DNA from 3 places in the Streptomyces sp. NPDC001852 genome. Region 2 is predicted to be linked to each of the others. Evidence: riboswitches for the same ligand, from Rfam matches in the RefSeq annotation. Region 2 holds a riboswitch; each other region holds the start of a gene.

Region 1 (9,374 bases), on a different contig from region 2:
CATGTACGGCCGCGCCTTCGACGACCTCGACGGCCACACCTGGGAGGTCATCTGGATGGATCCGGCCGCGGTCCAGGGCTGACCCCGCGCAGTCCGAACGTCGCCAAACGTCACGATGGTTAATAAGAAGGCAAAGTCAACGGCCGTAGGTGGCATATGCGTTGACACTCTTACAGAGCGCTTATAGACCTGTGAGCCACTTGGGGGTGCTGGGGCGTCAGTTCATCCGTCGCCCCAACTCTCCCTCAGCCCCCCGCAGTTGTGCACTCTGTAAAGGACAAACGTGTCCATATCTCGCCGCAGCGCACGCCGTTCCGTGCGCATCCTGGGTGTTGCCGCCGCCTCTGCCGCCGTGGTGCTGGGCCTGTCCGGCTCCGCGTCCGCATGCGTAATCGGTGACTTCAAGGCCGAAGCCAAGTGCGACGCCGCAAAGGGCGTCATCGTCGTCACCGACACCGACGCCTCCGGTACCCCTGCCACCATCAGCCTGTTCCGCACGAACAACGGTGGGGTCGAGAAGCAGATCGGCCAGCAGGAGGTCAAGGGCTCCGCCCAGGGCACCTCGGTCACCTTCTCGGAGAAGTGGAAGCCGAACGCGACGTACCGCGTCCACGTCACGGCCAGCCCCTACGTCGACGAGGACATCGCGGGCGGCCTGACGACCCCGGCCGCCACCTGCACGAGCGAGAGCCCCACCCCGGCCCCGTCGGCCTCCCCGAAGCCGACGCCGTCCGCCCCGGCCCAGTCGGCGACCCCGACCCCGACGGCCTCCGCGTCCAGCTCCGCCCCGGCGGGCACGGTCGGCAACGTGCCGTCCCCGGCAGCCGGTGACTCCAACCTCGCCGAGACCGGTGCCAGCTCCAACACCGGCCTGATCGCCGGCATCGCGGGCGCGCTGGTCGTCGTCGGCGGTGGCGCGGTCTACTTCGGCATGCGGCGTCGTGGAGCGCGCGGCAACGGCTGACGCCTCACACGTACGCCACCGCGGCCCGTCCCCCTATCCCCAGGGGACGGGCCGCGGTCGTGTCTCAGCCGAAGGTGGCGTGCTTGCGCCAGAACTCCAGCACCTCACGCTCGCCGTGGACCTCGAGGCCGGGTGCGTCCAGCGGCAGCCGGTTGTAGAAGGCGAGCAGCACGGAGGTGAGCGGGCCGCGCAGGGCGACCGTGGCCTTCTCGTGCCCGCGCCGCCAGCCGAGTCCGTTCTCGCTCAGCTCGATCAGCCACTCGGCGTTCAGCTCCGGGGCGGCGTCGGTGGCGTGCAGATGGATGCTGCGGGCGGGCCCGCGCAGTTCGTTGGCCCACTCGCGCGCGCCGGAGCGCTGCACCCACTCCGCGATCTGCAGCCACTCGTCCAGCGCGTCGGCGGCGATGTCGGGCGCGACCTCGTAGGGTGCGCCGACGGTGAGCGCGGCGTCCACGCGGTGGACGGTGATCTCGTTGGCCATCCGACGGGCCCAGAACCCGCTGGTGACCATGCCCATCCAGGACCACACCTTGGCCTCGGGACCGGCCTCGCGCAGCGCCCCGACGATCATCTCGCCGGTCTCCGCGAGCCAGGCGTCGAGGGCCGCAGCGTCGCCCTCGGCCTCCGGCCCCCCGCCGAGCGGCACCTGCTCCCGTGGGAGCATCTCCTGGGCCCGGGCCCCGACCAGCGTGGCCGCCCAGCGCAGGGCGCCGCCCATGTGCCGTGCGAGCCGTTCCAGCGTCCACTCCGGACAGGTCGGCACGGTGGCCGACAGATCGGGCGCCGAGGTCACCAGGGCCCTGAACTGGTCCACCTGGCGGGCGATTTCGTCACAGTAGCGATCATGCGCGAGCAGTGTCATACCCCACACCCTAGGGCGGGAACGATCAGCCGAGCACGACCATTTCGGCCGCGTCGAACTCCACGCCCACCCCGTCACCCACCTCCGGCGCGTCCCGCAGCGCGCACGCCGCCTCCAGTCGTGGCCCGTCCGCCGGCTGGAGGTGGACGGCCACATGGGTGCCCTTGAAGGTGCGCGCGGTCACGGTGCAGGGCAGGCCGGTGTCGGCCGCCACGAGCCGTACCCCGGCGGGCCGGACCAGGAGCGTGCGCGGGCCCTGCGGGGAGCCGTCGGGGACCGGCAGCTTGCCCCAGGGGCTGTCGGCTGCCGTACCGGCCACGGTCGCCGGGACCACGTTGTCGAAGCCGAGGAAGCGGGCCACGAACGCGTCGGCGGGCCGCTGCCACACCTGAAGCGGCGTGCCGGACTGCGCGATCCGCCCGTCCCTCATCACCACCACCCGGTCGGCCAGCGCGAACGCCTCGCCCTGGTCGTGGGTCACGGCGAGCACGGTCGTGCCCAACCGGCCGAAGAGCTCCCGTAGTTCGACCACCAGGCGCTCGCGCAGCGAGCGGTCCAGCTGGCCGAGCGGCTCGTCCAGCATGAGCAGCCGGGGCCGGGGCGCGAGCGCCCGGGCGAGGGCCACGCGCTGCTGCTCGCCTCCGGACAGGGAGGCCACGGCCCGCCGTGCGGCGCCGGGCAGCCCGACCAGTTCCAGCAACTCGCCCACCCCGGCGTCCCGTTCCCCCCTCCCCACGCCCTGCATGCGCAGCCCGAACGCCACGTTCGCGCCGACGTCCCGCTGCGGGAAGAGCTGGTGGTCCTGGAACATCAGGCCCACGCCCCGCCGGTGTGCGGGCACGCCCGACTGGTCGCGGCCGCCGAGCAGCACCCGTCCGCCGGAGAGGGGCTGGAGCCCGGCGACCGCCCGCAGCAGGGTCGACTTCCCGCTGCCGCTGGGGCCCAGCACACACACCACCTCGTGCTCGGCGACGTCGAGATCGACCGCGTCGAGTACGGCCCGCCCGCCGAAGCGCACGGTCGCGGCATCCAGGCTCAGCAGCATCGGGCACCCACCCGTCCGGTCAGCGGCATCGGAACTCCCCCGTCGGCATCTAGAACTCCCCCGTCCGGTCGGTGCGCAGCCGCTCCAGGAGCAGCAGCGCGGCGGCGCACACCACCATCAGGATGGTCGAAAGGGCCATCGCCTGGCCGTAGTTGAGGTCTCCGGGGCGGCTGAGCAGCCGGGCCACGGCGACCGGAAGGGTCGGGTTGTCGGGCCGGGCGATGAACACGGTCGCCCCGAACTCGCCGAGCGAGACGGCGAAGGCGAACCCGGCCGCGACCAGCAGCGCCCGCCGCACCAGCGGCAGGTCCACCTCCCGCCACACCCGCCAGGGCGAGGCCCCGAGCACGGCGGCGGCCTCCCGGAGCCGTACGTCCACCGCGCGCAGCACGGGCAGCATGGTCCGTACGACGAAGGGGGCGCCGACCAGGGCCTGGGCGAGCGGGACGAGGATCCAGGACTGTCTGAGGTCCAGCGGCGGCTTGTCGAGGGCGATCAGGAAGCCGAAGCCGACGGTCACGGCGGAGACGCCGAGCGGCAGCATCAGCAGGGCGTCGAAACCCCGGACCAGTCGTCCGGCGTCCCGGCGGGCCAGCGCGGCGGCGGCGAGAGCTCCGATCACGACGGCGATGGCGGTGGCGGCGACGGCGTACTGCAGCGAGGTCCACACCGCGTGCACGGGCGCCACCAGGAACGTACCGCCGTCGGCGTTCGCGAGGGCCCGGTAGTAGCCGAAGCGGGGCGCGTCCAGGGAGCGGCGGACGAGGACGGCGAGGGGCAGGACGAGCAGCAGCGCGACGGTGACGAGGACCCCGGCGAGCAGGGCCCACTGCCCGGCACCGCGCGGCCGGCGCGCGGTCACCGACGGGTCCACCAGCCGCAGGGCGCTCTCCCGGCGCCGTACCGTCCAGGCGTGCACGGCGAGGATCGCGCCCACGGCGGCGAACTGGACGAGGGTGAGAACGGCGGCCGTGGAGAGGTCGAAGACCTCGGAGGTCTGCCGGTAGATCTCCACTTCGAGGGTGGAGAAGGTGGGGCCGCCGAGGATCTGGACGATGCCGAAGGAGGTGAAGGTGAACAGGAACACCATCAGCGCGGCGGCGGCCACGGCGGGCGCGAGGGCCGGGAGCGTGACCTTCCGCCAGGCGCGCAGCGGGGATGCGCCGAGCATGCGGGCGGCCTCCTCCTGGCGGGGGTCGAGCTGGGACCACAGCCCGCCCACGGTCCGTACGACGACCGCGTAGTTGAAGAAGACGTGGGCCAGCAGGATCGCCCACACCGTGGTGTCCAGCCGCACGCCCCACAGGTCGTCCAGCAGCCCGCCGTGTCCGACGAGGGCGAGGAACGCGCTGCCGGCGACGACGGTCGGCAGCACGAACGGAACGGTGACGACGGCCCGCAGCACCTGCTTGCCCGGGAAGTCGAGCCGGGCGAAGACGTACGCGGCGGGCAGGGCGAGCAGCAGGGTGAGCGCGGTGGAGGCGAGCGCCTGCCAGGTGGTGAACCACAGCACGTGCCGGATGTCCGGCTGCGTGACGACGTCCGCGATCCGCCCCAACCGCCAGGCACCGTCCACGTTCAGCCCGCGCGCGACGATCGCTGCCACGGGCCAGGCGAAGAACAGCGCGAAGAACGCGACGGGCAGGGCCATCAGCCCGAGCCGTGCCGCGCTCCCCGCGCGGTCCTTCCGAGGGACTACTTCAGTACGAGCGAGGTCCACGACTTGACCCACTGGTCACGGTTGGCGGCGATCTTGCCGGGGGCCATGGTCTCGGGGTGCTCGGCGGCCTTGCCGTACTCGGTGAACTCGGCGGGAACCTTCGCGCCCTGCACGACGGGGTAGACGAACATGTTCAGCGGCATGTCCTCCTGGAACTCCTTGGAGACCAGGAAGTCGATGAACGCCTCGGCGCCCTTGGGGTTCTTGGCGTTGCTCAGCAGCCCGGCGAACTCGATCTGCCGGAAGCAGGTGCCGTACGACACCCCCGTCGGCGCGGTGCTGGGCCGCTTCTTGGCGTAGATGACCTCGGCGGGCGGGGAGGAGGCGTACGACACGACGAGCGGTCGGTCGCCCCCGGCCTTCCTGCCCTCCGACGAACCCGAGAACTCCTGGTAGTAGGCCTGCTCCCAGCCGTCGACGACCTTGACGCCGTTGGCCTTGAGCTTCTTCCAGTAGCCCTGCCATCCGTTGTCGCCGAACTGCCCTGCGCTGCCGAGCAGGAAGCCGAGGCCCGGCGACGAGGTGGCGGCGTTCTCCGTGACGAGGAGGTTCTTGTACTCGGGCTTGGCGAGGTCGGCGAAGGTCTGCGGCGGGGTCAGCTTGTGCTTGCTGAAGTACGCCTTGTCGTAGTTGACGCAGATGTCGCCGTAGTCGATCGGTGTGACCCGGTGCCTGTCCTGGTCGAGCTGGTAGGCGGCGCCGGTCCTGTCGAGGCCCTTGGCCGTGTACGGCTGGAAGAGGCCGTTGTCGATGGCGCGGGAGAGCAGGGTGTTGTCGACGCCGAAGAAGACGTCGCCCTGCGGGTTGTCCTTGGTCAGGATCGCCTTGTTGACGGCCTGCCCGGCGTCGCCGTCCTTGAGGACGTGGACCTTGTACCCGGTCTTCTTCTCGAAGTCGGCGAGCACGTTCTTGGACACGGCCCACGAGTCGTGGCTGACGAGCGTGACGTCCTTGGAGTCCGCGGACGACGTGGTGCCGCCGCCGGAACCGCACGCGGACAGCGTGATCAGGCCGAGCCCGACCGCCACGGCCACGAAGGTCTTGTTCTGCACTGGATGTCCTCCTGGGGTTGGCCAGGAAGAGACGCGGCCCTGACCGGGCTCCGCTGGGGAGACCCGGGCAGGGCGCAACAGCTTGAGTGATGACCGAACTCCCTACCCAGAATGACCTGGGCGAGGTTCAGAGGGTCTGCGGCCCTGTCCGCCGCACTCTCAGCGCTGTGGCGCTCCCCTGTCGGAATATGAAGATGTGATGGACGGTGGCCAGATTACCGCTCGGTGGCCGCCAGCTGACCACAGGCCCCGTCGATCTCCTGGCCACGGGTGTCCCGGACGGTGACGGGCACCCCATGGGCGGCGATGGCCTCGACGAAGGCCTTCTCGTCCTCCGGCCGGGAGGCGGTCCACTTGCTGCCCGGGGTCGGGTTCAGCGGAATGAGATTGACGTGCACGGGCTTGCCCTTGAGCAGCCGCCCGAGCCGGTCACCTCGCCAGGCCTGGTCGTTGATGTCCCGGATGAGCGCGTACTCGATGGACAGCCGGCGTCCGCTCTTCTCGACGTACTCGAACCCCGCGTCCAGCACCTCGCGCACCTTCCAGCGCGTGTTCACGGGGACGAGGGTGTCGCGCAGTTCGTCGTCGGGGGCGTGCAGGGAGATCGCGAGCCGGCACTTGAAGCCCTCGTCGGCGAACCGGTGGATGGCCGGCACGAGCCCGACGGTGGACACGGTGATCCCGCGCTGGGACAGCCCGAGCCCGTCCGGGGCGGGATCGGTGAGCGCCCGGATGGCCCCCACGACCCGCTTGTAGTTGGCGAGCGGCTCGCCCATGCCCATGAAGACGATGTTCGAGAGCCGGGCAGGCCCTCCGGGCACTTCTCCGTCCCTCAGCGCCCGCATCCCGTCCACGATCTGGTGGACGATCTCGGCGGTGGACAGATTCCGGTCGAGCCCGGCCTGCCCGGTGGCACAGAAGGGACAGTTCATCCCACACCCGGCCTGCGAGCTGATGCACATGGTGACCCGGTCCGGGTACCGCATCAGCACGGACTCGACCAGGGTCCCGTCGAACAGCCGCCACAGCGTCTTACGGGTCGTCCCCTGGTCGGTCGACAGATGCCGGACGACGGTCATCAGCTCCGGGAACAGCGCTTCCTGCAGTCTTCCGCGCGACCCGGCGGGAATGTCGGTCCACTGCTCCGGGTCGTGCGCGTACCGCGCGAAGTAGTGCTGCGAGAGCTGCTTGGCACGGAACGGCTTCTCGCCGATCTCGGCCACCGCGTCCTTGCGCTCCGCGGGCGTGAGGTCGGCAAGATGCCGCGGCGGCTTCTGAGCTCCGCGCGGCGCGACGAAAGTGAGTTCTCCGGGCTTAGGCATGGCTGTACCAGTGTCGCAGATCCACTTGGGTGACCTGCGGCTGTCACTGGCTACGACGGTCATTGGTAGGCGTCAGTGGTCGCCACTGAGCGGCGTCGGACGGCCCAGAGACGGCCCGGCCGACGGCGCTGCACGTCCCCGGCCGAGCTGCCACCGTCATCGTCCCGATCTCCTCACGCCAAGCAGACCGCCCATGGCGCTACGTGCCGCCGCCACGAAGGCATCGAGGCGATCATCCAGGTGGGAGCGGATCCGGAACGCCTCCGCGTCGGGCCCGTGGGGACCTCGGCCGCGCCTTGCCAACGCGGCCCACAAGGGTGGCTTCACCCTTTGCCTCAAGGGGCACACGGCCAGTGAGACCCACGGAGGTACCGAGATGAGCGCCGGAGAACGGGCCAAGGCAAAGGCCGAACAGATCGTCGGAAAGACCGTGCGGACGGCGGCCCACGCGATGCACAAGGAAACCCTCGCGGCGAAAGGCGCCGCTCTCGAAGCACGAGGCAAGATGCGGGGCACGAAGGAACAGACCAAGGGCTCCTTCAAGCGCTGAGCGCGCTGCTGCGGGCTTGAACCCGCCCCAGGAACGGCTGAAGGCCCAGGAAGAGGGAAACAACCTCTTGCTGGGCCTTCAGCGTCCAGAGCGGGCGGCAGGAATCGAACCCGCATGTTGACGCCGCAGACGGTGCCGTCGGCGGCGGCGCCGACGTCCCCCTTGAGTTCGCCGGGAATCTTCACCCAGGGGTTGGCGTCGGCGTTCGAGGGAAGCCGTTCAGCCGCCCTGGGCGGCCCGAAGAACGGGAGGAGGGCTCGGCCCGGCCGGCCGAGCCGCTCCTCGTCCGGTGCGCCGCTCAGAGGCAGGGCACGTTGGCGTAGCCCGGGTAGAAATAGCGTCCGGCCGGACCGGCGCTGTGGACGCAGCGGTCGAAGCCGGGACTCTGGGACTTCGGGCTCTCGGCGGCGGCGGTCGCGGTCGGAGCGGCCAAGAGGGTCACCCCGAGGATCATTGCCGCCACCGCCGATTTCTTGCCCGGCACACGCCTCCGGAACATCTTCATTGCCGCCCTCCTTCGGGCCGAGACGGGAGCGCCGCGCGGTTCACAGGGCGACGGTTCGGCGCTCACTGGTTCCGCACATCGTCATATGCCGCAGGCAAGGCGTCAACACCCTAAACCGGGTCATCTGCACCTGAAACGGCTACAAGCGGATGACGACCAGGGCGATGTCGTCACTGGCTCCGCCCGCGACGCCGAGCCGGGCCAGCAGCGCGTCGGCCAGTTCGTCAGGGGCAAGGGCGGTGTCCAGAGCCAGGGCTTCGGTCAGGCGGGTCACACCGGCGTAGATGTCCGCGTCACGGCGCTCGATGAGCCCGTCGGTGTAGAGCACGAGCGTGTCCCCGCGGGTGTAGACCACGCTGGCCTGCGGGCGGGGAACATGGTGCGGGCGGGCGCCGAGCGGCGGATCGGTGGCCTGGTCCAGCAGCTCGCACGTCCCGTCGCCGTGGAGCAGGACGGGCGGCGGATGTCCGGCGCTGCTGTAGATGATCAGCCTGGTGCGGGGGTCGACCAGCACCTTCACCGCGGTCGCGGCCGTCGCGCCGTCGATGGAGCGGGCGTACAGGCCGAGGATCTCCAGGGCCTGGGCGGGGCTGGGGAGGGCCCGGATGGCTGCGCTCAGAGCGCTGCGGAGCATGCCCATGACGGCCGCGGCGTGCAGGCCGTGGCCGACGACGTCTCCGACCGCCACCGAGTACCGGTCGGGTGGCAGGTCGACGATGTCGTACCAGTCGCCGCACACGTTGAGCGAGGTGGTCGCGGGCAGGTACCGCACGGCGATGTTGTCGTGCCGGAGCAGGTCGGCGTCGTCGAGCATGGCTTCCTGCAGGGTGACGGCGACCTGGCGTTCGCGGGCGTGGGCCTGGCGCAGTTCCTGGTTCAGCCGGTGCAACTCGCGCGCTCTCACATAGAGTTCGGCCGCTATGCCGTTGTCGCGCTCGGTGAGCGGATGCGCCCTGCGCGAGTGGACGAAGGCGGTGACGTCGTCGGCCTGCTGGACGATCCACTCCACGGTGCCGTCCGGTCCGGGAATCGGGGTGTGGACCTCGGACCACCACCGCTCCTCGAACGTGCCCGGCCGGCCGGGGTCGGGTATGTCGTACCGCTGCAGCGTGAGGGTGTCCGGCTTCCTGGTGCGCAGGACCTCGAGCATGGACGCCTTCAGGGATTCCGCGTCTCCCGCGGGGGCGCCGGGGTTCTCCGGCAGGGCGTCGAAGAAGTACCTCCCGATCAGCTCGTCCCTGGTTCGCCCGGTGATCTGCAGATAGGCCGGGTTGACGTAGCGGATGACCAGCTCCCGGTCCAGCACCAGATACGCGATCGGTGCGGCGTCACAGAAGGCCGCGAACTCGATGTC
Region 2 (9,374 bases):
TCCCGCCACGACGTGTGGTCCAACGTCGCCCTGGACGGAACGGTCGTCATCGACCCGTCCGATCACGACCCGGTGGTCAGCGAGCTCGTCCGACAGGGACTGCCGGTCGTCTCCGACGGGCGCCCGGCCGGCTCGCTGCCGGTCACGGCCTGGGTCGACAACGACCACGAGGCCGCCGTCCTCGGCATCCTCGACCACCTCGCCGACGCCGGCGCCCGCCGCATCGGCCTGCTCACGGGCACGACGACGGACACGTACACCCACCTGTCCACCACCGCCTACCTGCGCTGGTGCGAGCGCGTCGGCCAGGACCCGGTCTACGAGGCCTACCCGGCGCACGACCCGTGCGCGGGCGCCGTCGCCGCCGACCGGCTGCTCGCCCGTCCCGACCGGCCCGACGCGGTCTACGGCCTGTTCGACCCCAACGGCACCGACCTGCTGGCCGCCGCCCGCCGCTACGGGCTCCGCGTACCTGACGACCTGCTGCTCGTGTGCTGCAGCGAGTCCATGGTGTACGCCAGCACCGAGCCGCCCATCACCACGCTCTCCCTGAAGCCCCGCCGCATCGGCACAGCGGTGGTCCAGCTCCTCATCGACGCGATCGAGGGCGTGGAATCGGACCAGCCGGTCGAGCAGGTGATACCGACGGAGCTGATCGTGCGCACCTCCTCGCAGCGGCGTTCGCCCCGCACGACGGTCAGCCCGCCGCGGACGCCGGACGAGAGGTAGCGCCGGAAAGCGGGGCGCTCACCCCGTAAGCGCACGGCCGAGAGAGGGGGCTCGACGGGCCGGCGACCGGCGGGCCGGGTGTTCGGTCGATGCAGAGCCCGCCGAACACCTGCCCAAACGGGGCGAAAGCCGCGGTGAACTGGAGTCTTGTTCCGATTCACCACCCCTGGGTCATCACACGGCGCGACGCGCATTCCTATGATGGGCCCACGACACCGCGGACCGCTGCGACCAGGCAGTCCGAAGCGGTGCAGATGCGGCGCGATGGTGGAGGGGTCTGATGACTCAGGGGGCCGGTCAGGGACCCGAAGTGGAGCGGACGGCAACGCTGCGCGACTTCCGGGTACCTGCATACGTCCACGAGACCGGTCCGTACGTCCGCACCGCCCAGCCGGGCGACACCGCGCCGCCGGCCGACGAGGCATACCCCGACGGCTACACCCCCACCCAGCGCGACCTCCCCGTCGTCAACCGGACGGAGACGGTCCAGGTGTCCGTCGAGACGGCACCCGCGGCCCCGGCCCCGCAGCCCGCGACCGGGCCGGGACCGCTGTTCGTCGTCGGAGACGTCCACGGTTACCTCGACGAACTGGTGACCGCACTGCAGGAACAGGGGCTGATCGACGCCTCCGGCCAGTGGTGCGCCGGCACCACCCGACTGTGGTTCCTGGGCGACTTCACCGACCGCGGACCCGACGGCATCGGCGTCATCGACCTCGTGATGCGGCTGTCCGCCGAGGCAGCCGCGGCGGGCGGCTACTGCAAGGCCCTCATGGGCAACCACGAACTGCTGCTGCTGGGCGCCAAGCGGTTCGGCGACACTCCCGTCAACTCCGGTGCGGGCACCGCCACCTTCCAGGCGGCCTGGCTGCTCAACGGCGGTCAGAAGACCGACATGGACCGCCTCCAGGACCACCATCTGCAGTGGATGGCCCGCCTCGACGCCGTCGAGGAGGTCGACGGCTATCTGCTCGTGCACTCGGACACCACCGCCTACCTCGACTACGGCGACTCGATCGAGGCGGTCAACGACACCGTCCGCGAGACCCTCACCCGCAACGACGCGGACGAGTGCTGGGACCTGTTCCGCAAGTTCACCAAGCGCTTCTCCTTCCGCGACGAGGGCGGTGCCGACGCCGTGCGCTCCCTCCTCGATACGTACGGCGGCACCCGCATCGTTCACGGTCACAGCCCGATTCCCTACCTGCTCGGCGAGGTCGGCTCCGAGGACGGCGAGGAGGGTTCCGGCCCGGTCGTGGCGGGTCCGCACGTCTACGCCGACGGGCTCGCCATCGCGATGGACGGCGGGGTGACCATGGCCGGAAAGCTACTGGTCCGGCAACTCCCCCTGGTCACCTGAGCGTTCCCGGGGCAAGTCTCCCCCGTCGGAGTACCCGCAGGCCGGAGGGCAATTTCCGGCAACCCCCTGTCACCGTGTGCCGTCACGGCTCTACCATCGGCTTATCCGTAGCAGGCTCCCCTCCGTTTCTGCCCGACGGCTCGCCGGCGTGCGAGCCCCAAGCCCTACGGAGCATCGGGGGATGCACATGAACAGCGTTCCGCAGCACCTGCAGAGCGAGGACCGCCAGGATTTCGAGCGGCTCCTCGATGAGGCGCTGCGCTCCGCACCACAGCGGCCGGAACTGGCCGCTGTCGGACAGCGGCTCAATCCCGAACAACTGCGCACCATGGCGCTCAACGCCACCGCACTGATAACGGCCGCCGCCGCGGCCGAATACCAGCACTATGTGAAGCTCCGCCAAGAACTGCGTCAGCCGGCGATGACCCCCTCGGTCTCGGGTGACTCCGCTGCCGCCGACCAGAGTTCGGCCACCACCGGGCTCGTCACCACCTTCGGCGAGCCGGCCGAGAGCACCGGCGCGGGCGCCGTCGCCGTCATCGCCGTACTGGCTCCCGTCCTCTCCGGAACCGCCGCGGCGATCTTCCTGCTGGTCGGCTACATCCTGAAGACACTGAGCCCCGGGCAGGCCTTCGCGCAGACCATGCTCACCGCCGGGTGGGTGTTCGGCGCGGTGACCGCGGCCGCAATCCTCGTCGCCGCCGTCGGACTGCTCCTCACCGCCTTGCGCAACGGCAACTCGCCACAGGCCCGGGCACTGGACGCGGCGCACCGGGAACTGGACAACGCCAGAGAGGCCTGGCGGGACGCCCTGCTGGAGCGCGGCATCCTGCCGTTCCTCACGGAAGCGCTCGCCGAGCCGGGACCGGCCCCCGTGCACCGCGCGACCCCGTCCGCCCCGCGCGGCCGCATGCCCCGCCTGGGGTACGACCGTCCCGGTTTCAGCAGCCCTGACGACGGATCCCAGCCCGGCCGGCCGAGCTTCACCAGCCCCGACTACACGAGCCCGGACTTCGGCGGGCCGGAGCACCGGCCCGAGTGACGCCGCCGGCCAGGACACGGCTCGCGCCCCGACCGACGTGGGCCCGACCCGGCGGCCCACCGGCGTGCCGCCTTCCGGTCGTCCCGCCCGGTCGGCGTCGTGCCGTTCAGTGCCGGGCCGTCCAGCAGACCGCGGCGGGTTCGGGTGCGTCGCCCGGGCCCGTCATCCCGCCATCGATCCGGCTCAGCACCGTGGCATGACACCCGGCGGTCGGGCGGTCCGTATACCGGTCGGCTTCAGGCCATCCGGTGGCACGGACCGCCGACAGCCGGACTCAGTCCGCGATCGGCAGGTACACCCGGTTCCCCGCCTCTGCGAACTCCTTCGACTTCTGGGCCATGCCCTCCTCGATCTCGGCCCGGCTCCCGCCGTGTTCGCGGCGGATGTCCTGCGAGATCTTCATGCTGCAGAACTTCGGCCCGCACATCGAGCAGAAGTGGGCGGTCTTGGCGGGCTCGGCCGGCAGGGTCTCGTCGTGGAACTCCCGCGCCGTGTCCGGGTCCAGAGCGAGGTTGAACTGGTCCTCCCACCGGAACTCGAAGCGGGCGTCGGACAAGGCGTCGTCCCACTCCTGGGCGCCCGGGTGCCCCTTGGCGAGGTCGGCGGCGTGCGCGGCGATCTTGTAGGTGATGACGCCGGTCTTGACGTCGTCACGGTTGGGCAGTCCCAGGTGCTCCTTGGGCGTGACGTAGCAGAGCATCGCCGTGCCCCACCAGGCGATCATCGCGGCACCAATGCCGGAAGTGATGTGGTCGTACGCCGGCGCGATGTCCGTGGTCAGCGGACCGAGCGTATAGAACGGAGCTTCATCGCAGACCTCCTGCTGAAGGTCGATGTTCTCCTTGATCTTGTGCATCGGGACGTGTCCCGGGCCTTCGATCATCGTCTGTACGTTGAAACGCCTGGCGATCCGGTTGAGTTCGCCGAGCGTCTTCAACTCCGCGAACTGCGCCTCGTCGTTGGCGTCCGCGATCGAGCCCGGCCGGAGGCCGTCGCCCAGCGAGTACGTGACGTCGTAGGCGGCGAGGATCTCGCACAGCTCCTCGAAGTTCTCGTACAGGAACGACTCCTTGTGGTGCGCCAGGCACCACGCGGCCATGATCGACCCACCGCGCGAGACGATGCCGGTCTTGCGGTTGGCCGTGAGCGGCACGTACGGCAGCCGGACGCCCGCGTGGACGGTCATGTAGTCCACGCCCTGCTCGGCCTGCTCGATGACCGTGTCCTTGTAGATCTCCCAGGTCAGTTCCTCGGCCTTGCCGTCGACCTTCTCCAGGGCCTGGTAGAGCGGCACGGTACCGATGGGGACGGGGGAGTTGCGCAGCACCCACTCGCGGGTCGTGTGGATGTTGCGGCCGGTGGAGAGGTCCATGACCGTGTCGGCACCCCAGCGGGTCGCCCAGGTCATCTTCTCCACCTCCTCCTCGATGGAGGAGGTCACCGCCGAGTTGCCGATGTTGGCGTTGACCTTCACCAGGAACCGCTTGCCGATGATCATCGGCTCGATCTCCGGGTGGTTGACGTTGGCCGGAAGCACCGCCCGGCCCGCCGCGATCTCCTCGCGGACCACCTCGGGAGAGACGTTCTCCCGGATGGCCACATACTCCATCTCCGGGGTGATCTCGCCCCGGCGAGCGTACGCGAGCTGCGTCACCGCCTCGCCTCCCCGGCCCCGGCGCGGCTGACGCGGCCGTCCGGGGAAGACGGCGTCCAGATTGCGCAGCCCACCGCGCGGCGAGGTGTGCTTGATCCCGTCGTCCTCGGGACGGACGGGACGTCCCGCGTACTCCTCGGTGTCACCGCGGGTGATGATCCAGTTCTCCCGCAACGGCGGCAGGCCCCTGCGGACATCGGTGTCGACGAGTGGATCGGTGTACGGGCCCGACGTGTCGTACAGCGTGACCGACTGCCCGTTGGTGAGGTGCACCTGGCGGACCGGCACGCGCAGGTCGGGGCGCGAACCCTCGACGTACGCCTTGTGCCATCCGATGGACTTCCCGGCCTCCTGGGACTTCTCGTCCTGAGCGGAGGCAGGCGTGCGTGCGTCCTTGTTGGTCATGAGACCTACTCCCTACGCCGGCATTACCCGGTAACAGGTTCGGCGGTCGACGCAGCGGTTTCCGTCTGGCGGTATTCCGCATGGAACATCGCTTGTTCCACGTGAAACATCGCGTGACGGAGGTCAGCGCCCTCTCAGCCCGGTGCTCCGAGCTCCCGCGTGTGCAAAGGTGCCTCCACGCTAGCGTCATATGTGGCGCGGTGAACAGTGGGCCCCCTGCCCGCGTTGCGATGATCGGGCGGTGACCCGGATGCAGCAGTACCCGTATCGGCCGCCAGAGCCGCACAACCGACCAGGCTCGGGGCAGGGCGACGACCACGCCGCCGAACGGGAAGGTGGCCCTGACGCCGGTCGCGGTCATGGGCTCCATCAGGGACACGGCCACAGGCGCGGCCCTGGGCATGACCATGGCCACGGAACCGGTCACAGCCACGGCCACAGCCATGGGCCCGCCGCCCCCGTATCCCGGCATCTGCGCAAGGTCATCGCGGCGATCCTGGTCCCGTTCACCGCGGCGGTCGTCGTCGGCCTGGTGGTGCTCTGGCCCGGGGGAGCCCCTCCGCACAAGCGCAGTGGCGTCGGTTTCGACCGGGAGACCCAGCAGGCCACCGTCACCAGGGTCGTCGAGGTGAGCTGCAGTTCGGTGAACGCCTCGGGCGGGACCACGATCGGTGACACCTCCTCCACCGCCCAGGGCGCCTCGGCGGAGCAGGCGGCGAAAGGAAGCTGCAAGAAGGCGACCGTCCGGGTCGACACCGGCAAGGACAAGGGCCGTACGTTCACCGAGATCGTGCAGCCGGACCAGACCCGGCAACTGCACCAGGGCGAGAAGGTGGTGGCCGCCTACGAGCCCTCGGCGCCGAAGGACCTGCAGTACTCGGTGACCGACGTGAACCGGAAGTTCCCCATGACGCTGCTTGCGGGGATCTTCGCGTTGGCCGTCGTGGTGGTCGGCAGGCTGCGCGGTGTGATGGCACTCGTCGCCCTGGCCGTCAGCTTCCTGGTACTGACCCTGTTCATCCTGCCGGCGGTCCTCCAGGGTTCGAACCCGCTGCTCGTGGCGGTGATCGGGTCGAGCGCCATCATGCTGATCGCCCTGTACATGTGTCACGGCCTGTCGGCCCGCACCTCGGTGGCCGTGCTCGGCACGCTGGTCTCCCTGCTGCTGATCGGCATCCTCGGCTCGCAGTTCATCGGCTGGGCCGCCCTGACCGGCAACACCGACGACAGCACCGGCCTGATCCACGGCCTGTACCCGTCGATCGACATGAGCGGCTTGCTGCTGGCCGGTGTCATCATCGGCTCGCTCGGCGTACTCGACGACGTCACGGTGACGCAGACCTCGGCCGTCTGGGAACTGCACGAGGCCAACCCGGCGATGGGCTGGCGCGGGCTGTACAGGGCGGGCATCCGCATCGGCCGTGACCACATCGCCTCCGTGGTCAACACCCTCGTCCTCGCCTACGCCGGCGCCGCACTCCCGCTGCTTCTCCTCTTCTCGATCGCACAGAGCGGCGTCGGGACCGTGGCCAACAGCGAGCTGGTGGCCGAGGAGATCGTGCGCACGCTGGTCGGATCGATCGGCCTGGTCGCCTCGGTCCCGGTCACCACCGCACTCGCCGCCCTGGTGGTCTCGGCCGACCGCCCCGGCCCGGACATCCCCGCACCGGCCGGGGCACAGTCCGTCCCGGCACGCGGCGGCCGGGGGCGACGCCGGAAGAGGTAGGGCCGGGCAGGCCGACGTGATCGGCGGTGAGCCCGCCCGTGACCGCAATCCACTCCCCATGCAGAAGCGTTCCTGCACAGTCCCATGCGCCACCGCGGAGCTCCCGGCGCCCGTGCAGCAACCCTTCAGCCCGCGCTCTGCTCCTCGGCCAGAATGCGGTCCAGGGCCTCTTCCAGATGGGCGTCGAAATCGGCCAGCGCACCCTCCTGGCCGAGCGGCACGAGTTTGTCGGTGCGGTCCAGGAATGCCACGAGCGGCGGCGCGGAGGAACGGAACAGGGCCTGGTCACCGCCGACCTGAAGCCTGATCAGCACCTCGCCCAGCACCTCGGAGTCGGCGGGAGCGATGTGCACATCCCCTTCCCCGCACGGCCTACCGACGCCGTCGATCAGCAGCTCGCGGCCGAACGCCCAGGTCACCGGGGCATCACCGGGCAGATGGAAGGTGAGCCGCACGGCATACGGATCACTGGTCTCGTAGCGCAACTCCACCGGGATGCGGAAGGAGAGCTCCTCGGACACGAGAAAGCTCATGATGACTTCTGCCTGTACGGACTCGCGCATCGTCTACCCCGTCGTATGGACGTCGACCGGCCGGGATCGATCCCTGTGACCGTGGTCAAATCTTGCTGAACGTACACAGCAGATCACAAGGAGTAAGTTTTCAGATACTGATAGAGAGAGTGAGCGTTCCCAGATGCCGCCCGAGCTCCGTCTGCAGTCGGCGCGCCGCGGGCAGCAGACGGTCGGCCTGCTGGGCAGGCAGCGACATGGCCATCGTGGCGACGGTGGTGCCGACCGTGATCGGGACCGCCGCACAGACCGTCCCGAGCGCGTACTCCTGACGCTCCACCACCGGCTCCATGCGCGGCATCCGGGCCAGCCGCCGCAACAGGGCATCATTGTCACGCACGGTGTACGGCGTGAGGGACTGCACGGGATAGCGCGCAAGGTGGTCGCGGCGGGCGTCCTCGTCCAACTGGGAGAGCAGGCACTGCCCGATGGCGTGCGCGTGGCCGGTCTCGCGGAAGTCGGCCCACTCCTCGACCGCCGGCGCCTCGGGGGAATCGGAGACGCACATGACCTCGATCTCGCCGTCCCGGTACATCGCGTAGTACACCGGCACACCGATGGAGTCGCGCCAGTGGGCGAGCATGTCCGCCACAGAGCTGCGACGTTTCTGCTGTGCCCCGCTGCTGCCCAGCCGTTCGGCCGCGTCACCGAGGAAGAACAGCCCTTTCTCGCGCCGAAGATAGCCCTCGTGCACCAGGGTGCGCAGCAGGTGGTAGGTCGTCGGGAGGGCGAGGCCGGTTTCGCGGGCGAGTTGTTTGGCGGGGGCGCCGTACACATGTGTGGCGACGGTCTCCAGCAGGCGCATGGCGCGCTGGACGGATCCGATGAGCGTCGCGGCGGCCGGACCGGGGGCCTCGGCGCGGTGCGGCGGCCCGGAGGCGTCCGTGGGGAGGGGTGCCCCCGGGATGCCGATCGTGTGCGGAGGCCCGGGGGCGTCGACGGGGTGCGGCTGTCCGGGGACCGCGACGGAGGGCGGCCGCTGGGTGGGGGGTGCGCAGGAGCGCGGCTGGGTGCGGGGTGCGTGCTGTTCTGCCGGTGCGGTGTCAACCGTGGCCAAGGGTCACTCCCGGAGCGCGAGGGGGCAGCCCGTGCGGGGGAAGAGCACGGAGGGGGTCTGCGCCGCCCGCGGAGCCGGACCCCGCGGGATTTCCGGACTCTAATCGTCCGCCACCGCACGCAGACGGCCTCACGGGGAAACTTCCCTCGCCCGAGGGAAACCGGGGATCGCCTTGCCGGGAACCGGTGGTCCCGTTGCCGTCACCGGTCCCCCGGGTCCGTCACCAGTCGCTGCGCGACGAGGAGTTCGACATGAACTTGCGCACGATGTAGATCAGTCCGCCGACCAGGGCGACGAAGACCAGCGCCTTGAACAGCAAGCCGATCACGAACCCGACCACGGTCGCTATCAGGCCGCCGAACACGACCAGGGCGATGACCGGCACCGCGACCCACTTCACCCACCACGGAAGTCCCGCGAAGATCTCTCGCATCGCCCTCGTCCTTTGCCTTCTCGTACGTCTGAGTGCTCGTACGCCCTTTCGCGTACGGCGTTGATGTTCTGCACTCGATGCTAGGGCCGACGAGGGGTCCCGCGGGGGCCTCGCGCCCCTTGTCCTCCCCTGACCCGTCCCCTAGGGAACCCCGGGGCCCGGCCTCACGCCTCGGGCGGAGAGAAGACGACCAGAACCCTCAGGTCCTCGCTGATGTGGTGGAACTTGTGGGCGACCCCGGCCGGCACGTAGACCACGCTGCCCCGCGCCACCTCGGTCGTCTCCAGTCCCACCGTGATGGACGCCCGGCCGCTGACGACGAAGTACACCTCGTCCTGGTTGTGCGGCTTCTGCGGATCGTGTTCGCCCGCGTTGAGGGCGTACAGGCCGACGGAC
Region 3 (9,374 bases), on a different contig from region 2:
CGCCACCCACAAGGACGGCGAACTCCTCACCGCCGAGCACGGCTTCCCGGTCCGCCTGATCGTGCCCCACCTGTACGCCTGGAAGGGACCGAAATGGGTCCGCGGCGTCGAGTACATGACCACCGACCGCCGCGGCTTCTGGGAGGAACGGGGCTACCACAACATCGGCGACCCCTGGAAGGAACAGCGCTATTCCTACCAGGAGGAACCGGGGGAGGGGCCGGAGCTGTGAGCTCCCGCGTCAGCCGTCCCTGAGCTTCTTCAGGCGGGCCACGTCCGCCGCGTGTCCCTCTTTGCCACCGGGTGTCTCGATGATCAGGGGCACGCCGTCGGTCGCGGGGTGGGTCATCAGGGCCCGGAACGGGTCCTCGCCGATGTGGCCGGCGCCGATGTTCTCGTGCCGGTCCTTGTGCGCGCCGACCACGTCCTTGGAGTCGTTGGCGTGGATCAGCTTCAGGCGGCCCTCGCCGACGGTGTCCACCAGGAGGTCGAGGGTCTGGTGCATGCCGCTCGGGCCGGTCAGGTCGTGCCCGGCGGCGAAGACGTGGCAGGTGTCCAGGCAGACCCCGAGCTTCGGGTGCGCGTCCAGCGCCTCGAAGTACGGGCCGAAGTCCCAGGTGCGGGCACAGAGCGAGGCGCCCTGCCCGGCCGTCGACTCCAGCAGCAGGAACGGGTCCTCGTCGTGCGTCAGCTCGTCCAGCAGCGGCAGCAGGCGCTCCCGCACCTGGCGCAGCGCCACCTCGCGCCCCCGCCCGCCGGTCGCGCTCCCGGTGTGCACGACCACGCCCAGCGCACCGATCTCCCGCCCGCGCCGCAGGGAGTGCCGCAGCGACTCCACCGACCGCTCCACCGTCGCCTCGGTGTGCGAGCCGAAGTTGATCAGGTAGGGGGCGTGGACGTACGCCGGGAGCGACTCCTGTGCGCAGGCCGAGCGAAAGGCCTCGTCCTGCCGGGGATTCCCGGCGGGCGTGGCCCAGCCGCGCGGATTGGCCACGAAGACCTGCACGGCCTCGGCCTTCAGGTCATGGGCGTACGACACCCCCACGGAGTGCAGACCACCGGCGACGGGGACATGACCGCCGACGGGATTGCGGACGGGGGAGGCCGGGAGCGGGGAGGAAGAGCGTGAGGTCATGGCGCACCCAGGATGCCAGGACGCCCGGGGACGCCCCCGAGCAGGGTGCGAGAAGCCGGGCGGGGAGACCGGAGCGGTCCCGGCCCGGGGGACCGGTGAGGCCCACCTGGTCGTCCGGGCCGGTGCGCACGCGCCCCGGTCAGCGGATGGTGATCGTGATGGTCGACCCCTTGGCCGCCTTGTCGCCGGCCTGCACCGACTGCTTCTTCACGGTGTCGCCGAACAGCCCGAGCAGGCCGCGGTCCTCCTCCACCTTGAACCCGGCACCCTCCAGTGCCTTGTGGGCGTCGTCGACGCTGTCGCCGACCACGTCCGGCACCTCGACCATCTCCGGCCCCTTGGACAGCGTCAGCGTCACCGTGTCGCCCTCGGCGGCCTGGCTGCCGTTGCCCGGACTCTCCTGGGCCACCTTGCCCTTGTCGTACTCGGAGTTGACCGGCTGGGGGGCGATCTTCACCTGCAGCCCGGCGTCGGCCAGATCCTGCCGGGCGCTGTCCAGGTCCTGACCGGTGACGTCCGGTACGTCGATCGGGCTGCCCTTGCTGACGGTCAGTGCGATCGCCGACCCGGCGTGCCGATTGGCGCCGCCCTGCGGTGTCGTGGCGATCACCGAGCCCTTGGCGACGGAATCGCTGAACTCCCGGGTGACCATGCCCGGTTCGAGGCCGTCCGCCCTCAGCCGCGCCCGCGCCTCGGCGAGCGTGCGGCCCGTCACGTCAGGCACGTTCACCGTCTCCGGGCCCAGCGAGATGGTCAGCGTCACCGAGTCGTGGTCGCGGATCCGGGCACCGGGCGCGGGGTCGGTGCCGATGACCGCGCCCCGCTGGACGGTGTCGTTGTACTCGTGCTTGACCCGCCCGACCTCGAGCCCGGCCGAACTCAGCCGGTCCCGGGCCTGCGCCTCGGTCTTCGCCAGCAGCGGCGGGACCTTCGTGAACTGGCCGGAGTTGATGTACCAGACCCCGGCGCCCACCCCGAACACCACCAGCACGGCGGCGACGATCGTCAGCACCAGCCGCCTGGAGCGCCGGGGCGGCACCGGTGGTGCGTGCAGCCGGCTGGTGTGCCGGACCACGCCCTCGGCCGGCTCCTCCTCGTTGACGGGCAACGGCCTGGGCACAGTCAGTGAGCGCGGTATCACGCTCGTCCGGTCACCCGCGTTGTCGTGCTCCGCGGTCAGCGCCTGCGGCGGCACCGCGTCCAGTTGCTCGTCGCTCAGCCCCCGGCGCGCCTCGCGCACCTGGGCGAGCAGCGCCACGGCGTCGTACGGCCGGATGTCGGGGGTGCGGGCGGTCGCCGAGGCGACGAGCTCGTCCAGCTCGTACGGCAGCCCCGGCACCAGGGCCGAGGGCGGCGGCACGTCCTCGTGGATGTGCTTGTAGAGGATCTGGGCGGGGGAGTCCCCGGCGTGCGGCTTGCCGCCGGTCAGCATCTCGTAGAGCACCACACCGCAGGCGTAGACGTCGACGCGCGGATCGGCGGTGCCCTGTTCTATCTGCTCAGGGGCGAGGTACGAGACCGTCCCGAGCACGGCACCCGTCGTGCTGGTCTGAGTGTCCACGGACCGGACCAGCCCGAAGTCGGCGACCTTGACCCGCCCGTCGTCGCCTATCAGCACGTTCTCGGGCTTCATGTCCCGGTGCACGAACCCGGCCCGGTGCGCGGCGCCGAGCGCGGCGAGGACGGGTTCGAGGATGTCGAGGGCCGCGCGGGGCTGCAGCGCCCCCCGCTCGCGCAGGACGTCCCGCAGGGTGCACCCGGCGACGTACTCCATCGCCAGGTACACGTACGACCCGTCGGTCCCCTGGTCGAAGACCTGCACCACGTTCGGGTGCGCCAGGCGGGCGACGGACTTGGCCTCCCGTATGAACCGCTCCACGAAGGATCCGTCGGCCGCGAGGGTCGGGTGCATCACCTTCAGTGCGAGCACACGGTCCAGACGGGTGTCCAGGGCCCGGTAGACCGTGGCCATCCCGCCGACCGCGATCCGCGCGTCGACGCGATAACGGCCGTCGAGCACCTGGCCGACGAGGGGGTCCTGAAGGGTCGTATCCACGCAGGGGAGTCTACGAGGGACGACCGACAGTTCCCCCGCCGAGACCGCTTTCCCGCAGGCACTGAAGCCGACCTGTAACGCTTCCCACACCACTCGCGCACCCGTGGTGTCCGCGTGGGACCGAAGGGCGACTAGAACGCCGGTCGCTCAGGATCCAGCCGAGCCAGGCCCTCCGTAGGAGACGACGCCTCCGCAAAGTGCCTGCGCGGAATCCGCCCCGCCAACCGGGCCAGCCGACCCCCCTCCACGGCATGCCGCATCGCGGCGGCCATCATCTCCGGCTCCTGCGCCCGCGTCACCGCGGAGGCGAGCATCACACCCGCACACCCCAGCTCCATGGCCAGCGCGACATCGGACGCAGTACCGGCCCCCGCATCCAGAATCACCGGCACACGCGCGTGCTCGACGATCAGCTGGAAGTTGTGGGGATTGCGGATCCCGAGCCCGGACCCGATCGGCGACCCGAGCGGCATCACCGCGGCACACCCGGCATCCTCCAGCTTCCGCGCCAGCACGGGATCGTCATTGGTGTACGGCAGCACCGTGAACCCGTCGTCGACCAGCGTCTCCGCCGCGTCCAGCAGTTCCACCGGATCCGGCAGCAGCGTCCGCTCGTCGGCGATGACCTCCAGCTTGACCAGATCCGTGCCCAGCGCCTCCCGCGCCAGCCGCGCGGTCAGCACGGCCTCGCCCGCGGTGAAACAGCCCGCCGTGTTCGGCAGCACCCGGATGCCCAGCTTCTGCAGCACCGACAGCACCGAACCGTGCACGGTGGGGTCCACCCGCCGCATCGCGACCGTCGTCAGCTCCGTGCCGGAGGCGACCAGCGCCCGCTCCAGCACGTCGAGGCTGGGCGCACCGCCCGTACCCATGATCAGCCGCGACGAGAAGGTCGTACCCCCGAGGACCAAGGGATCGTCGGCCATGTCTCAGCCTCCCTGGACCGCGGTGAGGACTTCGACGCGGTCGCCCTCGGCCAGCGCCGTGGCCGCCCACTGCGCGCGCGGGACGACGGTCTCGTTGACGGCGGCGGCCACACCGGAGGGCGACGGGGCCAGCGACCGTACGACGCTGTCGAGAGCGGTACCCGGAACGATCTCCCGGCGCTCTCCGTTGACGGAGATGGAGATGCTCATGCGGGCTGCTCCATGAGGACGGCGGCGCCGAAGCGCCGCGGGGTGAACGGACGGGCCACTTCCGGCAGTTCGCCGTCGGCCAGCAGCTGTGCCATGACATCGCCCGTGACCGGCGTGAGCAGCACCCCGTTGCGGTAGTGCCCGGTGGCCAGCAGCAGCCCGTCGAGCCCGGACGGGCCGAGCAGCGGCGCGTTGTCGGGGGAGCCGGGGCGCAGCCCGGCCCGGGTCTCGGTGAGCGGTAGTTCGGTGATGCCCGGCACCAGCTCATGGGCGTCGCGCAGCAGCTCGTACACGCCGCCCGCGGTGACGGTCGTGTCCCAGCCGAGTTCCTCGCTGGTCGCGCCGACGACCAGCTCGCCGTTCTCCCGGGGCACGAGGTAGACATGGCCGCCGCGCACCACGGCCCGTACGGTGCGGCTCAGGAAGGGCGCGTACCGGGGCGGCACGGTCAGCCGCAGCACCTGCCCCTTCACCGGCCGCACCGGCGGCAGCAGCGCCTCGGGCACGCCCGCGAGCCGTCCGCTCATGCTCCCGGCCGCGAGCACCACCTGCCCGGCGTGCAGCTCGGTGCCGTCCGCCGTGGTCACCCCGGTGGCCCGCTCCCGTACGACGTCCAGCCGCTCGGCCCACGCCCGGTGGAACTCCACGCCGGACCGCTCGCACGCGGCCACCAGGGCCGTCGCGAGCCGCCGCGGGTCGATCTGGTGGTCGCCGTCGACCCGCAGCCCGCCGCGCACCCCGGGCGCCAGCATCGGTTCCAGGCGCCGGCACTCCCGCCCGGACAGCCACTGCGCGTCCAGGCCGGAGCGCCGCTGCAGGGTGTGCAGTTCGCGCAGATGGGCGCGGTCGTCGGCGTCGAGCGCGACCGCGAGGGTGCCGCAGCGGCGGTAGCCGAGGTCGTGGCCGGTCACTTCGGTCAGCTCGGCCGCGAAGTCCGGGTAGCGGCGGGCCGACTCCAGGTTCAGGGCGAGCAGCCGCTCCTCGCCGTAGTGCAGTTCGGTGACCGCGGCCAGCATCCCGGCCGCGACCCGCGCGGCCCCGCCGCCGGGCCCGGGGTCCACCACGGCGGTCGCGAGCCCGCGCTGCGCCGCGCGCCAGGCCGTGACCAGGCCGATGATTCCGCCCCCGATGACGAGGACGTCGGACGTACGTGACGACATGGGCGTCCAGCCCCTCCCTTCGCCGGCATGACCCGGATCAGGTTCGTACGGTCGGAGGCCGCCAGCCTCCCTCTCAGCCCGGTGCGTCCGGGCTCCCGCGAGTGCTTGTACGGTGGCCACCCTAGCCCGCCCGTCTCGTCACCCGTAAGGGAGCCCCTGCGCATGGCCCGGTCGCTCGACGGACTGATCCTCGCCCCCGTGGCGGACCAAGCCCCAGGTCAGGTGGGTACCCGCACCCGGTTCGCGTACCACGAGAAGGACGGCGAGATCTGGGCGGAGTACGCGGGCGGCGATGTCGTACGCGGCCATCTGGTCGGCACCCGGGAGGGCGACCGGCTGGACTTCCGCTACGTCCAGCTGAAGGCCGACGGGACGACCTCCTGCGGGCACTGTGTCTCCACGGTCGTGGAGCTGCCGGACGGGCGGGTGCGGCTGGAGGAGAGCTGGGAGTGGGAGTCCCAGGCGGGCGCCGGCACGAGCGTTGTGGAACAGGTCACCGGTCACGCCCGCTGACTGACGCGTTGTCACGTGTCTAAGGTGATCGGGTGAGCGATCAGACAGCGCAAGGGGGCACGTCAGCGGCGCGGCGCGTGGTCGTCGTCGGTGCGGGCATGGCGGGGGTGCAGACCGCGGTCGCCCTGCGGGAACAGGGCTTCAAGGGGCCCGTCACCGTGATCGGCGCGGAGCCGCACCAGCCGTACGACCGGCCGCCGCTGTCGAAGGCCGTGCTGCTCGGCAAGGCCGAGGGCTCCGCCTTCGACGTGGACTTCGAGTCCCTCGGCGTCGAGCTGCGGCTCGGCTGCGAGGTGTTCGGCCTGCGTCCCGCCGAGCACGAGCTGGACACCGAGGCGGGCCCGGTGCCGTACGACGTCCTGGTCCTCGCCACCGGTGCCGAGCCGATCACCCTGCCCGGCACCGAGGGGGTGCCCGGCGTGCATCTGCTGCGCACCCTGGACGACGCCGAACGGCTGCAGCCGGTGCTCGCCCGGCAGCACGAGATCGTGGTCGTCGGGGCCGGCTGGATCGGCGCCGAGTTCGCCACGGCCGCCCGCGGGGCCGGCTGCGCGGTCACCGTCGTGGAGGCCGCCGACCGTCCGCTCGCCGGCGCCCTGCCCGCCGAGGTCGCCGCCCCCATGGCCGCCTGGTACGCCGACGCGGGCGCCGACCTCCGCACCCGCGCGCGCGTGGAGCGCGTCGAGCCCGGCGCGGTGGTCCTCGCCGACGGCACCCGGCTGCCCGCCGACGCCGTCGTCGTCGGTATCGGCGCCCGCCCCGCCACGGCCTGGCTGGCCGGCTCCGGCGTCGAACTGGGCCCGCAGGGGGACGTCCTCGCCGACGACCGGCTGCGGACCTCGGTCGACGACGTGTACGCCGTCGGCGACTGCGCCTCCTTCCCCTCCGCCCGCTACGGCGCACGGCTGCTCGTCCACCACTGGGACAACGCCCTGCAGGGCCCGCGCACGGTCGCCGCGAACATCCTCGGCGAGACCCCGGCGGTCTACGATCCGGTGCCGTACTTCTGGTCCGAGCAGTTCGGCCGCTTCGTGCAGTACGCCGGCCATCACGCCGCCGCCGACCGGATGGTCTGGCGCGGCGACCCGACGGGCCCGGCCTGGACGGTGTGCTGGCTCCGCGAGGATCACCTGGTGGCCCTCCTGGCCGTCGGCCGCCCGCGTGATCTGGCCCAGGGCCGGCGACTGATCGAGGCGGGCAGCCGAATGGACCTGGAGGCTCTGGCCGACCCGGCAAAGCCCCTGAAGGACGCCAAGGCCGGCTGACCGGCGCCGCGGCGGGGACAGCGCCCCGAAGGGGCGCGGGGAACGGCCCGACCAGCCACGACGGCGCCGCACCCGAACGACGACCCATCGCGGCCGAACCAGCGGAGCGCCTAGGCTAGATCCCGTGACCGAGATTGACGCAAAGATCGATGCTCTCGTCCCCGCCTGGCTCACCCTCCCCGACATCGCCGAACAGCTCGGCGTCGAGGTGACGCGCGTGCGGCAGCTGGTCAAGGAGGGCCAGCTCATCGCCGTACGCCGGGGTGAGAACCGCGCACTGCACGTCCCCGCCGCCTTCATCGACGGGGACAAGGTCGTCAAGGGGCTGTCCGGCACCCTGACGCTCCTGCGGGACGACGGCTTCACGGTCGAAGAGATGATCGAGTGGCTCTTCACCCCCGACCCGACCCTGCCCGGCACCCCCGCGCAGGCCCTGAGCGAGAATCGCGGCACGGAGGTGAAGCGCCGCGCCCAGGCGCTCGCCGTCTGAGCCGAACCGCACACATGAGGGGTGGCGTGCGGGCCGTCGTGGCCCGTACGCCACCCGCCGAAGCCGCCAGGGACACCGACCAGGGGGGACCCACGTATGTCCGACACCGCACGCGCCGCGCTCGCCGACGGCCGCCTGTACCTGTGCACGGACGCACGCACCCGCCAGGGTGACCTGCCCGAGTTCCTGGACGCGGTCCTGGCCGGCGGCGTCGACATCGTGCAGCTGCGCGACAAGGGCATGGAGGCCGCCGAGGAGCTGGCGCACCTGGAGGTCTTCGCGGACGCCTGCGCCCGGCACGGCAAGCTCCTCGCGGTGAACGACCGCGCGGACGTCGCCCACGCCGCCCGCGCCGACGTGCTGCACCTCGGCCAGGGCGACCTGCCGGTTCCCGCGGCCCGCGCCGTCCTCGGCGACGAGGTGCTGATCGGCCGCTCCACGCACGCCGAGTCCGAGGCCGCCGCGGCCGCCGTGCAGGAGGGCGTGGACTACTTCTGCACCGGCCCCTGCTGGCCCACCCCCACCAAGCCGGGCCGCCACGCGCCCGGCCTCGACCTGGTGCGGTACACGGCCGGCCTGGGCACCGACCGCCCCTGGTTCGCGATCGGCGGGATCGACCTGTCCAACCTCGACCAGGTGCTGGACGCGGGGGCCCGCCGGGTGGTCGTGGTCCGTGCGATCACCGAGGCCGACGACCCGGGAGCGGCCGCGGCCGAGTTCGCGAAGCGGCTGCGGCAGGGCTAGCGGCACCGGAGAGGGAGCCGCTGTCCGGATTTCTGTCCAAGGGATGGACAGCAGGCCGACAATTCGGGCAAATTCCCTTCCTCCGGTTGGGGGACCGCCCACCCCTGGCTAACCTGCCCGTATGGCCCTCGGAACCCCCTCCACCAGGACTGATCGCGCACGCACCGTGCGCGACATGCTCGCCACCGGCAAGACGACGTACTCGTTCGAGTTCTCGGCGCCGAAGACCCCGAAGGGCGAGCGGAACCTGTGGAGCGCGCTCCGTCGGGTCGAGGCCGTCGCGCCCGACTTCGTCTCCGTGACCTACGGCGCCGGGGGTTCCACCCGGGCCGGCACGGTCAAGGAGACCCAGCAGATCGTCGCCGACACCACGCTCACCCCGGTCGCCCACCTCACCGCGGTCGACCACTCCATCGCGGAACTGCGCAACATCATCGGCCAGTACGCCGACGCCGGGATCCGCAACATGCTCGCCGTGCGCGGCGACCCGCCCGGCGACCCGATGGGCGACTGGGTCCCGCACCCCACGGGCCTGACCTACGCGGCCGAACTCGTCCGGCTCATCAAGGAGTCGGGCGACTTCTGTGTGGGTGTCGCCGCGTTCCCGGAGATGCACCCCCGCTCCACGGACTGGGACACCGACGTCACCCACTTCGTGGACAAGTGCCGTGCGGGTGCCGACTACGCCATCACACAGATGTTCTTCCAGCCGGAGTCGTATCTCCGGCTGCGCGACCGCGTGGCGGCCGCGGGCTGTGACACCCCCGTGATCCCCGAGGTCCTGCCTGTCACCAGCGTGAAGATGCTGGAACGGTTGCCCAAACTCAGCAACGCCGTCTTTCCGGACGCCCTGAAAGAGCGGATCCTCACAGCGA

What was found. Region 2 has a riboswitch for thiamine pyrophosphate ahead of thiC (phosphomethylpyrimidine synthase ThiC). Riboswitches for the same ligand answer to the same signal wherever they lie in the genome.
Region 1: another riboswitch for thiamine pyrophosphate. It lies ahead of ACFYZB_RS27140 (thiamine ABC transporter substrate binding subunit); the one in region 2 lies ahead of thiC (phosphomethylpyrimidine synthase ThiC).
Region 3: another riboswitch for thiamine pyrophosphate. It lies ahead of thiO (glycine oxidase ThiO); the one in region 2 lies ahead of thiC (phosphomethylpyrimidine synthase ThiC).

The regions. Positions count from the first base shown of each region.
Region 1 is NZ_JBIATN010000016.1:106,266-115,639, forward strand. It holds gene ACFYZB_RS27115 (VOC family protein) at 1-82, shown strand, start outside; gene ACFYZB_RS27120 (LAETG motif-containing sortase-dependent surface protein) at 284-964, shown strand; gene ACFYZB_RS27125 (maleylpyruvate isomerase family mycothiol-dependent enzyme) at 1,029-1,826, opposite strand; gene ACFYZB_RS27130 (ABC transporter ATP-binding protein) at 1,852-2,871, opposite strand; gene ACFYZB_RS27135 (ABC transporter permease) at 2,921-4,522, opposite strand; gene ACFYZB_RS27140 (thiamine ABC transporter substrate binding subunit) at 4,567-5,643, opposite strand; TPP riboswitch at 5,725-5,833, opposite strand; gene rlmN (23S rRNA (adenine(2503)-C(2))-methyltransferase RlmN) at 5,859-6,965, opposite strand; gene ACFYZB_RS27150 (hypothetical protein) at 7,342-7,515, shown strand; gene ACFYZB_RS27155 (hypothetical protein) at 7,814-8,020, opposite strand; gene ACFYZB_RS27160 (PP2C family protein-serine/threonine phosphatase) at 8,160-9,374, opposite strand, start outside.
Region 2 is NZ_JBIATN010000021.1:64,955-74,328, forward strand. It holds gene ACFYZB_RS30960 (LacI family DNA-binding transcriptional regulator) at 1-729, shown strand, start outside; gene ACFYZB_RS30965 (metallophosphoesterase) at 1,010-2,089, shown strand; gene ACFYZB_RS30970 (hypothetical protein) at 2,271-3,131, shown strand; gene thiC (phosphomethylpyrimidine synthase ThiC) at 3,406-5,190, opposite strand; TPP riboswitch at 5,183-5,359, opposite strand; gene ACFYZB_RS30980 (YibE/F family protein) at 5,432-6,916, shown strand; gene ACFYZB_RS30985 (SsgA family sporulation/cell division regulator) at 7,042-7,479, opposite strand; gene ACFYZB_RS30990 (IclR family transcriptional regulator C-terminal domain-containing protein) at 7,580-8,545, opposite strand; gene ACFYZB_RS30995 (DUF5326 family protein) at 8,766-8,978, opposite strand; gene ACFYZB_RS31000 (cupin domain-containing protein) at 9,143-9,374, opposite strand, start outside.
Region 3 is NZ_JBIATN010000002.1:115,980-125,353, forward strand. It holds gene ACFYZB_RS03215 (sulfite oxidase-like oxidoreductase) at 1-232, shown strand, start outside; gene ACFYZB_RS03220 (deoxyribonuclease IV) at 242-1,135, opposite strand; gene pknB (Stk1 family PASTA domain-containing Ser/Thr kinase) at 1,275-3,191, opposite strand; gene ACFYZB_RS03230 (thiazole synthase) at 3,323-4,117, opposite strand; gene thiS (sulfur carrier protein ThiS) at 4,121-4,321, opposite strand; gene thiO (glycine oxidase ThiO) at 4,324-5,487, opposite strand; TPP riboswitch at 5,485-5,596, opposite strand; gene ACFYZB_RS03245 (hypothetical protein) at 5,650-6,000, shown strand; gene ACFYZB_RS03250 (NAD(P)/FAD-dependent oxidoreductase) at 6,033-7,265, shown strand; gene ACFYZB_RS03255 (Rv2175c family DNA-binding protein) at 7,390-7,755, shown strand; gene thiE (thiamine phosphate synthase) at 7,852-8,499, shown strand; gene metF (methylenetetrahydrofolate reductase [NAD(P)H]) at 8,621-9,374, shown strand, end outside.